One region of the Duganella sp. GW821-FHT01E12 genome, then DNA from elsewhere that is predicted to be linked to it. Evidence: riboswitches for the same ligand, from Rfam matches in the RefSeq annotation. Region 1 holds a riboswitch; each other region holds the start of a gene.
The links. A riboswitch is a leader RNA that binds a small molecule or an ion and turns the genes downstream of it on or off. The one in region 1 is predicted to bind cobalamin.

Region 2: another riboswitch for cobalamin. It lies ahead of AC07WS_RS05565 (TonB-dependent receptor); the one in region 1 lies ahead of AC07WS_RS30120 (TonB-dependent receptor domain-containing protein).
Region 3: another riboswitch for cobalamin. It lies ahead of AC07WS_RS02630 (energy-coupling factor ABC transporter permease); the one in region 1 lies ahead of AC07WS_RS30120 (TonB-dependent receptor domain-containing protein).

Annotation. Positions count from the first base shown of each region.
Region 1 covers NZ_JBWKWR010000023.1:14,087-19,424, forward strand. Annotated here, with positions in the region: gene AC07WS_RS30115 (FecCD family ABC transporter permease) at 1-630, opposite strand, end outside; gene AC07WS_RS30120 (TonB-dependent receptor domain-containing protein) at 703-2,559, opposite strand; cobalamin riboswitch at 2,697-2,929, opposite strand; gene AC07WS_RS30125 (histidine phosphatase family protein) at 2,963-3,514, opposite strand; gene AC07WS_RS30130 (adenosylcobinamide-GDP ribazoletransferase) at 3,519-4,301, opposite strand; gene cobT (nicotinate-nucleotide--dimethylbenzimidazole phosphoribosyltransferase) at 4,307-5,338, opposite strand.
Region 2 covers NZ_JBWKWR010000002.1:61,914-67,251, forward strand. Annotated here, with positions in the region: gene AC07WS_RS05560 (sulfite exporter TauE/SafE family protein) at 1-755, shown strand, start outside; gene AC07WS_RS05565 (TonB-dependent receptor) at 745-2,781, opposite strand; cobalamin riboswitch at 2,973-3,193, opposite strand; gene cueR (Cu(I)-responsive transcriptional regulator) at 3,195-3,581, opposite strand; gene AC07WS_RS05575 (heavy metal translocating P-type ATPase) at 3,578-5,338, opposite strand, start outside.
Region 3 covers NZ_JBWKWR010000001.1:616,689-622,026, forward strand. Annotated here, with positions in the region: gene AC07WS_RS02615 (energy-coupling factor ABC transporter ATP-binding protein) at 1-402, opposite strand, end outside; gene cbiQ (cobalt ECF transporter T component CbiQ) at 399-1,133, opposite strand; gene AC07WS_RS02625 (energy-coupling factor ABC transporter substrate-binding protein) at 1,123-1,464, opposite strand; gene AC07WS_RS02630 (energy-coupling factor ABC transporter permease) at 1,461-2,144, opposite strand; cobalamin riboswitch at 2,261-2,470, opposite strand; gene AC07WS_RS02635 (SGNH/GDSL hydrolase family protein) at 2,775-3,869, shown strand; gene AC07WS_RS02640 (hypothetical protein) at 3,890-4,567, shown strand; gene lnt (apolipoprotein N-acyltransferase) at 4,573-5,338, shown strand, end outside.

The sequences.
Region 1 (5,338 bases):
TACGATCCACGGCATCGCGCGCGATGGCGCGCCGGCCAGGTCGCCGATCATCCAGAAGATCATGCTGCGCAAGCGGCTTTCGGGGGCGATGGAGAGCATCAGCGTCACCAGCGCCATGCAGGCGGAGGACAGGATCACACCAGTCAACAGCAGCAGCGCGGTGCCGCCTTCGCCCGCCGTGCCGCCGCGCAGGTCGCGCCGGGCCAGCAGGTACAACATCATCGCGACGGCGACGGCGCCACCGAAGGCCGAGGCGTCGACCATCCAGATGGCGCAGCCGAACAACATCGCGGCCAGGGCGCCGACGGAGGCGCCGGCCGAGATGCCCAGCACATACGGGTCGGCCAGCGGGTTGCGCAGCAGCGCCTGCATCATCACGCCTGTCAGCGACAGCGCCGCTCCGGTGACGAAGGCGGTCAGTGCGCGGCTAACGCGCAGATCGAGCAGGGTGGATGCCAGGGTTTTAGTCTGGCCGTGCAGCAGGTCATTGACTGCTGCGGGAATATCGGAGAGGGGAATCGAGACCGAACCGGTCATGCCCGAAAAAATCAGGCTGGCAAACGCGAACAGCACCAGCACGGTCAGGGTGACGGTGGCGCGTTGTCGCAGATTGCGTGAGAAAGAATGCATGCACTGCTTTCAAAAAGGCTGCCGGGCGCTCGGCGGATGCGCTTCCCGCCCGGCAGGTTACACCATTACCGCTTACTTGTAGCCGTAGCGGATGCCGGCGAACAGCTTGGACATCGGCGTGGTGTAGTTGCGCGCCAGGTCGTACTGCTTGTCGCCGATGTTGTTCCAGCGGACCAGCGCGGACCAGTCGCGGTTGAAGTGGTAGGTCGCGTACAGATTGACCAGGCCATAGCCACCCATGCGGACGGTGTTGGCGCTGTCTTCATAGCGGTCGCCGGACAGTTCGATCTCCACACCGGCCTTCAGGGCGCCGGCGCTGTAGTCGGCCATCAGGTTAGCGTGCTTCTTGGCGCGGCGCTGCAGGCGCTTGTCGCTGGTTTCGTCCCTTGGATCCTGCAGGTCGACGTTGGCGGCCAGGTTGAAGCGGCCCAGTTGCTGGCTGGCGGCCATGGTCACGCCTTCAAGCAGCGCGTGGTTGACGTTGTAGGCGCAGCCGTAGGAATAATCGCCGGCGTATGGGCATGGCGTCGTGTTCACCAGGAGGTCGGTCAGGCGGTTGTGGTAGTAGCTTGCGCTCAGTGCGGTGGTGCCGTTGTCGTAGCGCAGACCGATTTCGGCGTTCTTGCCCAGTTCCGGCTTGTTTTTGTCATTGCCGTAGCCTGGGTAGTACAGTTCATTGAAGGTTGGTGCGCGGAAGCTGGTGCCATAGCTGGCGGTGGCGCGCAACGCCTGCGTGAAGGTGTAGCCGTAGCCAATGGAGCCGGTGTTCTTCCCACCGTAGACCGATTTGTCGCGACGCACGCTGGCGTTGAACAGGTTGTCGCCACGGCGGGCGTTGTACGAAGCCGCCAGCGAGTTGGTGGTGCGCTGCGAAGCATCCAGCGTGAAGCCGCTGGTCTGCACTTCTTCCTTGCGGTGGTCGTACAGCAGTTGCAGCACGTCGGCGCCGATCTGCACATCATTTTGCCAGGTGAAGTCGGTTTGCTTGGTGTTGGCCTGCGAGTAGCCGAACGCCGAGGCGCTGCTGTAATTGGCGCCATCGTCCTTGGTCTGCGAGTACTGCACTAGGCTTTGCCAGATTGGCAGGATCTGGTTTTTGCTGTAGACGGAAGCGTTTTCGAGCTTCGCGTGCGAGCGCACATCGTAAGGCGAGGGGCCGTTGTCGTACTGCGAATCGAGTTTGCTATGCAGGAGCATCGCACCTACTTCGTGGCCTTCGGCCAGGCGCAGGCTGAATTGCGCCGCCGCGCTTTCGCGGTCGTAGCCATCCTTGTCGGCGTTGTAGGACTTGCCGATGGTTGGGCGGGTGGCCGAGAAGCCGTCCGACTTTTCCTTGCCGGCGCTGATTGCGTAGCTGATGCTGTGTTCACCGCCGGTGGCGCCGGAGACCGAAACATCGCCCTCGCGAGTGTTGTCGGTGCCGTAGCCCGCGAAGGCGGTGAATGCTGGCGCGCCCTTGCCCTTCTTGGTGAAGATTTGGATTACGCCGCCGATGGCGTCCGCGCCATACAGGGAGCTCAGTGGGCCGTAGACGATTTCGATATGGTCGATGGAGGTCAGCGGCAGCGCGCTCCAGTTGGCGGCACCGGTGGTCGACGAGCCGATACGCACGCCGTCGACCAGGACCACGTTCTGATTGCTGTTGGCGCCGCGGATAAACACGGTGGAGTTGGTGCCTGGGCCGCCGGTGCGGGCGATTTCGATGCCGCGCTGGCGTTGCAGCAGGTCGACGATGGAGCCGGCGCCGGATTCGGCGATCTGTTCGGCGCTGATGGTGACGCTATCGCTGATAACGTCGGCCAGTGCCTGCGGGCTGCGGGTGGCGGTAACCAGCACGGTGCCGGCGATGGGTTCTGCGTGAGCGTAGGAGGCGGCCATTGCCAGTGCCAGCGACGTCAAGGCCGCAGGACGGGAGATACGAAGGGTCATGATGTAATTTTTCTATTAATAGCAACCGGCCGACGTCCCCGTGGGCCAGATTGAACAGAAGCGGAGAACCGGATCATGCGTGCAGCGGAGCGCCGTCACTCAGGCCGGCCCCTTCCATTCGCGCACATCCCGTTCGCTCACTTCCACCTGATTTGGCCGGTATCCGGGCTGGCAAGTTAGACCGCCTCACCTTCCCATGCGGAGCACAGTGGTTTGTCAGAGGAGGGCTGTCGCGCATGAATCGCGACACTTGCGTACCGTTGCGGGGGCAGCACACGTGGGCCTTGGCTGAGTGAACCGGCGGCTTCGTGTTTCCCGTTTAACTGCGCATCTGGACAGACGCGCGGGCACCAAAACCCCGTCATTATACGGGTTTGTGCTGTCGCGGTCATCGGCCGGCGGTTTAGTTTTGCAGGATCAGTGTGGCGCCGTAGCCGATTTGATGCGGATGCCGGGCCGCCTGCAGAGCCATTCCGGCGGGCGCCAGGCCGGCGTGGCATGCGGACAGCAGGCGCATCGCGCCGGCGTGGCAGATGACGATGGCGTCGCGGTGCTGGCGCTGGATGTCAGCATAAAAGGCGGCGATGCGGCCGGCCATTTGCAGCACGCTCTCGCCGCCGCCGGGCCGGTAGTTGACCAGGTCCTCGGCCCAGGCGTCGATGTCGGCGCGCGGGATGTCGTTCCAGGCGCGCATTTCCCAGTCGCCGAAGTCGATTTCGGCGATGCGGGCATCCAGCAGCGGCGCGGGGGACTGCAGCAACGGCGCCAGTTCCGCCGCCAGTGTGGTGCAGCGTTGCAGGGGGCTGCTGTACAGAGGCAGTCCATGGGGCAGTGCGGCCGACAGCGCGGTGAGCGTTCGCTCCAGCTGATCCGGGGATACGGCGAGATCGCTGCGGCCGTAGCAAACGCCGGTGGCGACCAGCGGCTGCGGGTGGCGGACCAATATCAGGCGCATGGCGCTACCAAGGCAGGGCGCCATGGCGCATGCTGGCCAGTACGCACAGATAGAACACCACTTCGCTGAGCTGCTGCACGGCGCCGAGGCAGTCGCCCGTGTAACCGGCTATGCGATGGACGAATTTTCGGGCCAGCCATACGGTGGCGATGCTTCCGGCGATCACGCCAGCCGCCAGAGCGCTCCATGTGATCCATCCGCAGGCGGCCATTGTGAGCGCGGGAATGGCGGCGCAGGCAGCGGCCAGCGAAAATTCGGCGCAGCTCATTTTTTGCGCCAACGGCTTGGCCTTGCCTTCGGCGCGTGCATAGTCGAGGCGCCAGATCAGCGAGGTCGCCATCAGGCGCGATAGCGGGTGGGCGACGAACAATGCGGCTATCGTCATCAGTGGAGGCAGCATCGACAGCGTCGTGCATTTGGTGGCGAGCAGGCAGATGGTGCCGATTGCGCCGTAAGCGCCGATGCGCGAATCCTTCATGATCTCCAGCACTCGCTCCGGCGTCATGCCCCCGCCGAAGCCGTCGCACATATCGGCAAAGCCGTCTTCATGGAAGGCGCCGGTGGCGTAGATGCCGGCGGCGGTCGAGAGCAGTACCGCGACCGGGGCTGGTAGGAGCCACGCCGCCAGTGCGTACACGCCGGCGGCGATGGCCGCCACCACTACGCCGACCAGTGGAAAGAAGCGCGATGCCTGATTCAGCCAAGCGGCATCGAAGCCCACCCAGCCGGGAATCGGCAGGCGGGTAAAGAACTGCAGCGCGGTGAAGAACAGGCGTAGTTGGTGCACGGCGCTTACTCGGACTTCTCGCTGACCTGGGCCGATTCGAATGTGGCCATCTGGTTCAGGAAGTTGACCGACGCATGCAGCAGCGGCAGCGCCAGTGCGCAGCCGGTGCCTTCGCCCAGACGCAGGCCCAGGTTCAGCAGAGGCTTCGCACCCAGCGCAGCCAGCATTTGCTGGTGGCCGTTTTCGTTTGAGCAGTGGGCGAAGACGCAGTAGTCCAGAATCGCCGGTTGCAGGCGGGCCGCGACCAGTAGTGCGCTGGTGACGATGAAGCCATCGATCAGCAGCACTTTGCGTAGTTGGGCCGCGTTCAGCATGGCGCCGGCCATCATGGCGATTTCCAGTCCGCCGAAGGTGGCCAGTACGTCTACAGGTTCGGTGACGTCGTGCTTCGCTGCTGCCGCTTCGATCACGCGCTGCTTATGCAGCACGCCTTCAGCCGACAGGCCGGTACCGGCGCCCACGCATTGGGCGACCGGGATGCCGGTGAGCTTGTGCATCAACGCGGCGGCCGCGGTGGTGTTCCCGATGCCCATCTCGCCAAAGCCTACTACATTGCCGCTCAGTTCAGCGGCCAAGGCCATGCCGGCGGCCAGTGCGGCCTCGCAGGTGGCGCGGCTCATCGCCGGTTCGTGCGCGAAGTTTTGTGTGCCGTGTGCCAGCTTGCGGTCGGTCAGGCCGTCGCGCGGGCCGAAGTCGTGATTGACGCCAGCGTCGATGACGCGCAGTTCGCAGTTGTTTTGCGTCGCGAAGACGTTGATGGCGGCGCCGCGCGCGAGGAAGTTCTCGACCATCTGCCAGGTCACATCCTGCGGGTAGGCGGAGATGCCTTCCGCGACCACGCCATGGTCGGCTGCGAATACCAGGATGGCTGGCCGCGTTATTGCGACGTCGCGCGTGTTCTGTATTAGGCCAATTTGTTTGGCCAGCGATTCCAGTACGCCCAGGCTACCCAGCGGCTTGGTCTTGTTGTTGATGGCCATGTCCAGCAGGGCGGCCAGCGTCTCGTTATTAGTAGCAGGGATAGTTGGGATAAACAT
Region 2 (5,338 bases), on a different contig from region 1:
TCCCTCCGCTTGAACTCCACATTGTCCTGATGGTCGCCGCCGCCGGTTTCCTGGCCGGCGTGCAGAACGCCCTGGCCGGCGGCGGCTCGTTCATCACCTTCCCGGCGCTGCTGCTGGCCGGCCTGAATCCGCTGGCCGCCAACATGACGTCCACCATCGCCCTGTTCCCGAGTCAGATCACCTCCGCCTACGCCGGCCGCAAACTGGCGGGCGACGTCGGGCCGCTGACGTTCAAGCAGATGCTGATCATCAGCGCCATCGGCGGCGTCTTCGGCGCCATCCTGCTTTTGAATACGCCGCCGTCCTTCTTCGCGCGGCTGGTGCCGTGGCTGGTGCTGTTCGCCACCAGCGTATTCGCGTGGGGCAGCTTCCGCAAGAAACCACTGCACGCGGCAGGCAGCATGCCGCCCTGGACGCTGATGCTGGTGCAAAGCTGCATCGCCATCTACGGCGGCTACTTCGGCGGCGGCATCGGCTTCCTGATGCTGGCCGCGCTGACCATCGCCGGCCAGCAGGTGCGCGCAGCAGCCGCCACCAAGAACGTGCTGGCGATGGCGATGAACGCCGCCGCCACGCTGATCTTCGCCACCTCCAGTTTGATCAGCTGGCCGGCCGCGCTGGCGCTGTGCGTGGGCGGCATCGCCGGCGGCTTGTGCGGCGGATGGCTGATCCACCGCCTGCCGGAAAAAGTCATGCGCGGCTTCGTGGTGCTGGTCGGCGCCGCGCTGACCGTGTGGATGTTCGTCAGAACGTAGCCTTCAACGTCAGGCGGAAGGTGCGCGGCTCCACCGGATGAAAGTGGATGTCGTTGACGCCTTCGGCCGGCTCGCCCGGCAGCCGCGATGGATAGTAGTAGTCCACGTCGCTGGCCTTGCGGTCGAACAGGTTGAAGGCGTCCAGCGACACGGCCCAGCGCCGGTCTATCCTGTAGCCCACCCGCGCATACGCGATCGCCGTCGTCGCCGAACGCTGGCTGTTATCCTCGATCAGCGGACGCGGGCCGAAGTAACGCATCTGGAACGCGCCGGACCACGGCCCCAGGTCGGCGACGGTGGCGCCGAACGAGGCCACCTTGCCGACCGCGCCCGGGATGTAGTCGCCCGCCGCGTCATGCTCGGTGTAGTGCGCCCGCGAATACGCCAGGTCCAGGTCGAACAGCAGCCATGGCGCTGCGATGTAGTGGTTGTTCCACTCGATGCCGGAACGGTAGCTGCCGCGGCTTGCCGCCGTATCGCCCGCGTCGCCGGAGAACACCAGCTCGGACGCGGAACGCAGCTTCCACAAGGCCATCGAACTTTGCAGGCCCGGCACGAACTCGGTGCGCACGCCCAGTTCCGCGCCGCGCGTCTTGACCAGCGGCGTGACCGGATCGATAGGCTCGCGCTCCTTCGGCGTCAGGTGCACGGTGGTGCCGCGCGCGTCGTTGCTGTGGAAGCCCTCGCCGTAGTTGATGAAGAACTCCGTCCTGGCCCATGGCCCCAGCACCACCGCCAGTTTCGGCGACGTCATGCCGTCGCTGACCTTGCCCGTGTTCTCGGCGATATTGCTGCTGACATCGAAGCGGTAGCGGTCGTAGCGCAAGCCGGCCGTGGTGCGCAGCCATTCGCGCCACTGCACCGTGTTCTCGAAATAGAGCGCGGCATTGGCCTCCTTGACTTTCGATTCGGTGATGGTGCCGGTGATCTGGCGCTTGACGGTGCTGTACAGCGCCAGCGGCGACATGTAGTCGTAACGTCCCTGCACGCCGACCTTGTTGTTCACTTCCAGCCCGCCCCACTTGCCGAACCACGTCTTGGCCACATCGACGCCCGTCATGCGGCGCTTCTCGGTCTGGCGCGACTGGTCGCCGTTGACCGGATCGTCGAGGAAGTAGGTGAAGTCGTTGTACAGGTCCAGGCTCGATTGCACCACATAGGCGTTGGCCTGCAACAGCGTGTCGCTGGTGCGCTGGCGCAGCGTGGCGGACACGCTGTAACGCGAGGTGATGCCGCCGTCGCTGGTGTCGATGGCGCCGTATCGCCCGATCTCACCGCTTTGCACCGCGCGCAGCGGGATCTGGTTGCTGGCGTACCAGCCGCCCTTGTAGGCCATGCCGGTGACGCTGAACTGGTTGTCGCTGCCGCCCTGGCTGTAGCGCAGCACGCCCAGGCTTTTATGGAAGGCTTCCGGGCTGACCCACGGGCCGTTGTTGTGGCCCAGCTCCGCGCCGTAGACCAGGTTGCCCGCGCCCAGCGGCGTCGAGCCGGTCAGGTTGGCACGGTAGTACTGGTGCTCGCCGACCGTGATGCTGGCGGTGCTTTCTTTGAGCTTGTTCGCCAGTCCCATGTGCGCCGCGCCGGCCGAGGCGAAGTCGCCTTCGTCCGCGTAGTACGGACCCTTTTTGTAGTTGATGCGGTCGACCAGCTCCGGCATCAGGAAATTCAAATCGGTGTAGCCCTGGCCGTGCGCGTGGGCGCGCATGTTGACCGGCATGCCGTCGACGAAGGTGGCGAAGTCGGTGCCGTGATCGAGGTTGAAGCCGCGCAGGAAGTACTGATTGGCCTTGCCGTCGCCGCTGTGCTGCGTGACGATCACGCCGGGCACGAACTCCAGCAGCTCGCCGGGCCGCAATGCGGGACGGTTGGCGATCAGCGCCGCCGTCACCGAGCCCTGGCTGGCGGCGCTGGACGTGCCGACGCCGTTGTCGTAGTGGCCGCGCACTTCAACCGCCTCCATCACAGGCTCGCCGTTGGTCGCCACCGGAAGCGTTGCCGCCAGCGCGGCTATCGAAAACAAAATCATGAATGACCCTTCAATTTGAATCGCGCCACATCCAGTCCCGGCTCGGGGCGCAGGCGCGCGCGAACGGCGCGTGCGCAAGGCACGGCCGCCTGCCGGCAAAGCCGTGGCGCGCAAAATCGATGCATAGATGTAGAGCGAAACAGATGCAAGCCGCTCACCTCCCCGTGAGCGGATTGAAAAGAAATGCCTGGGCATTTCCACCTGTCCTGGCCGGTATCCGGGCTGGCAAGCGACACCGCCTGACCTTCCCATGCGACTGCACAGTGGTCTGAAGAGGCGGATTTGTCGTCAACGACGACGCTTGTTTACCGTTGCGGGGGCAGCACATGTTGGCTGGCGTGGCCAGCTCCATGTTTCCCGTTTAACTGCGCGCCTGGACAGGCGCGCGGGCACCAAAACGGGGCGATTATACGTTAATCGGCCAGCGATTGGAGGATGGGACAGTCGGGGCGGTGATCGCCGTGGCAGCAGCTGGCCAGCGTTTGCAGGGTGTCGCGCATTTCGGTCAGCTCGGCGATGCGCTGGTTCAGCTGCGCCACGTGGCCCATGGCGATGGACTTGACGTCGGCGCTGGCGCGTTCCTTGTTCTGCCACAGCGACAGCAGGTCGCGGATCTGGTCCAGCGAAAAGCCCAGCGAACGTCCGCGCTTGACGAAGCGCAGCGCGTGCAGGTCGTTGTCACCGTAGATGCGGTAGCCGGCGTCGCTGCGCCGCCCCGGCGGGATCAGGGCGATGCTTTCGTAGTAGCGGATCATCTTGGCCGATACGCCGCTGGCCGCCGCTGCCTGTCCGATGTTCATGCTTGTCCTTTCGATTGATCCGGCTTCCAGCGGCGCAGCAGCAAGGCGTTGCTGATCACGCTGACGGAGCTGAGCGCCATCGCGGCGCCTGCGACCATGGGGTTGAGCAGGCCGAAGGCGGCCAGCGGTATGCCGACCAGGTTGTAGATGAAGGCCCAGAATAAATTCTGCCGTATCTTGCTGTAGCTGCGGCGCGAGATCGAGATGGCGGCGGCCACCAGCGCCGGATCGCCGCGCATCAGCGTGATGCCGGCGGCGTGCATGGCGACGTCGGTGCCGCTGGACATGGCGATGCCGACATCGGCGGCGGCCAGTGCGGGCGCGTCGTTGATGCCGTCGCCGACCATGGCGATGCAGGCGTCGCCGGTCTTCAGGCCGGCCACGGTGCTGGCCTTGTCGGCCGGGAGCATGTTGGCCACGACGCGGTCTATGCCCAGCTCCTTGCCGACGGCGTCGGCGCTGCCCTGGTTGTCGCCGGTGAGCAGGATGGTTTGGATGTGCATGGCGCGCAGCGCCTGCAGCGCGGCGCGCGCTTGCGGCTTGACGCGGTCGCCGAAGGCCAGCAGGCCAAGCAGCTGCGCGGGCTGCGGCGCGTTCGATGCGGCCAGCCAGGAGATCGTCAGGCCTTGCCGCTCCAGCGCGGTGGCGCGGGCGCTCAGCGCATCGAGTGCGACGCCCTCCTCCTGCATCAGCCGCGTGCTGCCCAGCATCAGGCGCATGCCGTCGACGATGGCCGACACGCCGCGCCCGGGCAAGGCGGTGACGTCGGTAGCGGTTGGCGCGGCGGCGGCGCCATCGCTCGTGGCGTTACGCGCGGCGGCGGCATCGGTGACGGCGCGGGCCAGCGCGTGTTCGCTGCCGCGCTGGATGGCGGCGGCCAGTTGCAGCAGCCGCCCCTCATCGATGCCGGCCGGCTCCAGCGCCACCAGCGACGGTTTGCCTTCCGTGAGCGTGCCGGTCTTGTCGAACGCCACGGTGGTGATGCGGTGCGCCAGCTCCAGCGCCTCCGCGTCCTTGATCAGTATTCCGTAGCGCGCCGCCACGCCGGTGCCGGCCATGATGGCGGCCGGCGTCGCCAGTCCCAGCGCGCACGGACAGGCGATCACCATCACCGCCACCGCGTTGATGATGGCCCGCTCGGCGTCGCCGGTCGCCAGCCACCAGCCGGCGAAGGTCAGCGCCGCCAGCACCAGCACCACCGGCACGAACACCGCGCTGACGCGGTCCACCAGATGCTGCACCGGCGCCTTGGCCGCCTGCGCATCCTCCACCAGCCGGATGATGCGCGCCAGCGTGCTCTCCGCGCCCACCGTGGTCACCCGCACCAGCAGCAGGCCCTCGCCGTTGATGGCGCCTCCCGTCACGCGGTCGCCGGCGTGGCGCGCCACGGGCAGGCTCTCGCCGGTGATGAGCGCCTCGTCCACATGGCTGGCGCCCTCCACCACCTCACCGTCCGCCGCCACGCGCTCGCCCGGTCGCACCACCACCAGCTCACCCGGCCGCACATCGGCGATCGGCACCTCGACATCCTGCGCGCCGCGCCGCACCCGCGCCGACTCCGGCCGCAGCACCTGCAAGGCGCGAATGGCCGACGTGGTCTGGCGCTTGGCGCGCGCCTCCAGCCATTTGCCCAGCAAGATCAAGGTGATCACCACGGCCGACGCTTCGAAGTACAGGTGCGGCATGGCGGACGTCGACACCAGCAGCTGGTAGACGCTCAGGCCATACGCGGCGCTGGTGCCCAGCGCCACCAGCAG
Region 3 (5,338 bases), on a different contig from region 1:
GTGACTGCGCAAGCCCACCGCATCCAGCGCGGCGGCCACGCGGGCGCGCACCTCGTCCGCATCCAGGCCGAGGTTGAGCGGGCCGAAAGAGACGTCCTCCTCGACCAGCGCCGAAAACAGCTGGCGATCCGGGTTCTGGAACACCAGTCCCACGCGGCTGCGCAGCGCCGTGAGTCCTGCGCGGCTGTAGTCGAAGGGGTGGCCGTCGATGCGCAGCAGGCCGGCGGTGGGGCGCAGCAGGCCGTTCAGGTGCTGCAGCACGGTGGTCTTGCCCGCGCCGTTCGCGCCCAGCAGCGCGTAGCGGCGGCCACGCTGCAGCGTCAGGCTGCAATCGTGCAGGCCCTTGCTGCCGTCCGGGTAGACGTGGGCGACGGTTTGCAGTTCCAGTATCGGGACGTTCACAGGCGGTCTCCCACGGCCAGCGCCACCAGCAACGCGCCGGCCAGCGCGGCCAGCGCGAACTGGCGGCGCGCCTGCGGATAGACCACCGGCAGGAAGCGCAGCGCGCCCTGGCAGACGCGCGCGTCCGCCGCTATTTGCAGCGCTGCGGCGCGCTGCCACACCTGCACCGCCATCTGCCCCGCCAGCAGGCCGGTCGAGCGCCATGCCTGGCGCCAGCCGCGATAGCCGAGGCGCGCGCTTTGCGCGGTTATGCTTTCGTCCCACGCCTGGCGCAGCACGAACAGCATGCGGTAGCACAGCACCATCATGTCGAGCAGCAGTTCCGGCATGCGCAGGCGGCGCATGAGCGCGAGCAGGCCGGGCATCGGTGTGCTGAGCACCAGCCCTGACAGCGCAGCCAGCATGGCCAGCGACCGCAATGCGGTGTGGACCACGACCGGCAGCATGGCGCCGGACCAGCGCCAGTCGCCCTGCGCGTCGGGGCCGAACAGCATGGCCACGCAGGAGAGCAGCAGGAAGCCGAGCGGCGGCAGCACGGTGGCGGCGTAGGCGCGCAGCGGGACGCGCGCGCCCACCAGGGCGGTCAGCACCAGCACGGAAGTCAGCGCCGCCAGCGCGGCCGGACTGCGGGCCACCCATGCGGCGACCACGCCGGCCAGCGCAAACAGTGCCTTGGCCGACGGCGCAACATCGCGCCAGCGGCTGGCGTACGCGGTCGACTCAATCAGCACGGCGGTCCTGCTGGGAGGCGGCCTCGCGGCGCGCGCGTTCGCGGGCCACGGACGTGCCGAGCCAAAAACCGATCACGCCGGCGCCGATGGCCGCCTGCAGCGCGAACAGCAGCGACGCGATTTCATCGCTGGCCGGCTCGAACACGGGTGTGAACCAGGGCTTGTAGCCGGGAGCGATGGCGCCGATGGCCTGCTGCGCGCGATTGTCCGCGCCGGTGAAGATGGCCGGCGCTTCGCCGCCGGAAGTGGCCGGCGGCGCGGTGGCCAGCCACAAAGGCAGCACCGTCAACAGCACCAGCGTCAGGCAGATCAACCAGGTGCGCGCCTTCATGCGCCACCCTTGCGCGCGCCGAGCGTCATCACCGGCAGCGCGCGCAGCTCGTGCGCGTTGAAGCGGACCATCGCGTTCACCACCAGCAGCGTGAGCAGGCCTTCGCTGATGGCGATCGGCACCTGCGTCAGCGCGAAGATGCCGGCGAACTTGAAGAACGAAACGCTAAAGCCGCCCACGGCGGCAGGGAAGGCCAGCGCCAGTTGGATCGAGGTGGTCACATACGTCGCCAGGTCGCCCAGGCAGGCGGCCAGGAACACCGCCGGCGACCGCGTGAAGCCCAGCGCCGACGCCGCGCGCAGCACGCCGTACGACACGAACGGCCCGACGATCGCCATCGAAAACACGTTCGCGCCCAGCGTCGTCAGGCCGCCGTGGGCCATCAGCAGCGCCTGGAACATCAGCACCACAAAGCCCACCGGCACCATCGCGGCTGGCCCGAACAGGGCGGCCCCCAGACCGACGCCGGTCGGATGCGAACAACTGCCCGTCACCGACGGCAGCTTCAGGGCGGACAGCAGGAACGCGAACGCGGCCGCCACGCCGAGCAGCATGCGCCGCTCGGGATGCGATTGCAGGTCGCGGCCGATGGAGCGCAAGCCCCAGGCCAGAAAAGGCAAGGAAACGGCTGCCCAGCCGAGCGCGTGCGCCGGAGGCAAAAAGCCTTCCATGATATGCATTCGAATCCTCCCGTCGAATGGTTATACGGACACCACGCGGGAGATGAAAGACGGTCGACGGAGACACGGGAACGTGCGCAACTGGTCGATAGCGAATTCCCGTCACCCCGCGGAGATGATGCTGATTTTTTTGGGCCGGTATTCTGGCTGACCTTCGTCCTTCTCCGTGTCTTCCCGCGGTTTATGGCAGTGACGTGATGACGGAGTCGTCTGGCTTACAGCAGCGGGGGCTGCACCGGAATGGCCGCGTGTTTCAGCGGCTTCACCGGTTTCCCGTTTAACGAACGCTCCAAGGAGACGCTCGCACCCAAGCATTGATCTTACACTAACGTTGCGCAATGTGCCAACATCGCAGGCTGTGATCGCCGTGCCACAGGCGGCCGGTCCTGTGGAGACATTCGCTAGTTCTTGCGAGACAGCCACGCAACGCCGGCACGCCAGCGCCGCTTCCGGGGTAATATGAACTGTTTGCTAACATTGCGTCGGCAAGCGATATCACGCAGTTGAAGTGGACGAGGGCAGCCAGGCCGCCGCGACGTGATGGCTCGCGCGGGCGAGGTTGCTGTTCGTCGTAACAGGAGAACAACCCACCATACGCCATCTTGCAGAGACTCTGATCGGAGACACCCCATGCCGTACACCCGCTTTCACAAGAAGTCGTTGCCTACGCTGCTGTCCTCACTCTTCCTGCTCGCCGTCGGGCACCACGCGGCGGCCAGCACCCTGAACCAAAACGTTTCCTGGACCATAGACCGGCCCGGCACCTCCACCGTCTACCGCGTGGTGGCCTACGGCGATTCGATCTTCGCCGGCTACAACGGCTCCATCACCAGCGCGGCCAAGTACTCGGCGCCGACGGTGGACGCGGAATACCTGTCCGCGCTGTGGAACGCCGACATCGAGAGCGTGCGCCGCACCAAGTCCGGCGCGGTGGCCTCGGACGTGTACAACAACAAGATCGTGGCCGAGCGTTCGTATATGCAAGCGAGTAACACCCGCGTGGTGGCCTTCGAGATGTGCGGCAACGACGGCCTGCAGGCCCGCACCGCCTTCAAGGGCCAGACCGGCACCTGCGACGACAGCGTGCTGACCGCCGCTGAAAGCAGCTGCAAGACCTACGTCGGCGCGGCGATGGACTACATCAACGCCAACGCCTATTCCGGCGTCAAGGTCAAGCTGGTGTCCAACCTGCACTATCCCGGCTACGATGCCGACAACGTCCAGAGCTCGTGCAAGGACGCCTCCACCGGCAAGACCGTGAACATGCAGGACAAGTTCCTTCCGTCGCTGGCGCGGATCAACTTCGCCATGTGCGATCTGGCGCGCCAGAAGGGCTTCGCCTGCGCGGACAACTTCGCGCAGTACATGGGCGCCGACTACGACAGCAACAACGACGGCAAGATCGACTCCGAGGCGCTGCGCTACGTCGCCGGCGAGAGCCAGTCCAGCTATGTCACGCGCATCACCACCACGCTGCGCTCGACGCTGCGCGACGCCAATACGCACTTCGTCTCGTCCGGCAGCAGCTACGACTACATCCAGTCCGACGACACCCATCCGACCTACAGCGGCAGCACCGTCACGGCCGGCCTGTTCGGCGGCAGCACGGGTTCGGGCGCGCCGCGCTACACGTCCTTCTCGGCCGGTAAAAACCCGATCTGGAACCAGTACGGCCACGAGCGGATGGGCTGGGCGGTGTCGACCTACAACGTCGCAACGCCTTGATGCGTGGGTGAGCTGATCCCTTGGACAAGCCTCCCGAGCGGCCAGAGGCCGGCAGCGAGACACCGGGCGCCGGCCGCGCCTGGCGTCCGCGCGCCGGTCTGCTGGCCGTGGCGCTGATGCTGGCGGTGATCGGCTGCGGCGTGTTGATCTACCTGGTCACCACGCCCGATCCCGGCATCGCGGCCGCTGGCGCGCCGCCGCCGGCTCCGGCCAGCGCGCCGGTGGCCGCCGGGCCGCCGCCCGTGCCCGCGCCTGCCGCGCCGCAGGGCTCCGCGCAGAATCCGCAGCGCCCGCCGGAAGGCGACGCCGACCCGACCCGCGACCTGAAAAGCTACGTGCCACGCGGCGCCAACCCGACCATGCCCGAAGTGATCGAACGCCTGCATGAACGCGGCGTGTACAGCGGCCTCGGCGCGTTTTCGCCGCCGGGCACGCGTCCGCCCAAGGTCGGGCTGGCGGTGCCCGAGGACTTCGAGCTGCCGCCCGGCTACGTGCGCCATCACCAGGCCACCGACGACGGCCAGCGCATCGAAGCGATCCTGATGTTCGCGCCGGATTTCCAACTGTACGACGCCGCCCACAATCCGATCGCCATGCCCAAGGACCGCGTGGTGCCGCCCGAGCTGGCGCCGCCCGGACTGCCGATCCGGCGCATCGTGATTCCCCCGCCCATCGAACCGGCCGCACCCGGCCGCTGAACCGCATGCGACAACTATTGAATTCCTCCCCGGCGCGCATGGCGGCCGGTATTTGTGTGAGCGCCGTCCTGTCGGCCCTGTACGCGCGCGGCGGCCCCGGCTGGCTGCTGGGCTTCGTGATGCTGGCGCCGTGGCTGTGCACGCTGAACGCGAGCCGCTCGCTGGCCGCGTCGCTGGGCTCGGCCTATTTGATGTCGCTGACCTTCACGGCGGCCGCCTTCGGCTGGTTCGGCACCGCCTTTGGACGCTACACGCACGCCGGCGCGGGCACCGGCCTGGCCGTGCTGCTGCTGGCCGCGCCGCTGTTCCAGCCGCAGTTCCTGGTGTTCGCGCTGGTGCGCTATGTGAGCGGACGCTGGCATGGCCCGCTGCTGCGCGCGCTGGCGGCCGCCGCATCGTGGGTGGCGGCGGAATGGCTGCTGCCCAAGCTGCTCGGCGACACGCTGGGCTACGGCCTGTATCCGTCGCAGCTGATGCGCCAGGGCGCGGCCGTGGGCGGCGCCGCCGGCCTGACCGTGCTGCTGTTGCTGGCCAACGAAGGCGTCGCGGCGGCGCTGGCGCGGCGTCGCGACGGCTGGCGTGCCATCGCACGGCCGCTCGCGCTGGCCGCGCTGGGACCGCTGCTGCTGGCGGGCTACGGCCTGGCGTCGATGCCGGACGGCGCCGCCGCCGGCAAGCCTTTGCGCATGGGTCTGGTGCAGTCCAACCTCGTCGATTACGAAGGCTTGCGCCAGCAGAAGGGCGCGCGCGCCGTGGTGCGCGAGGTGCTCG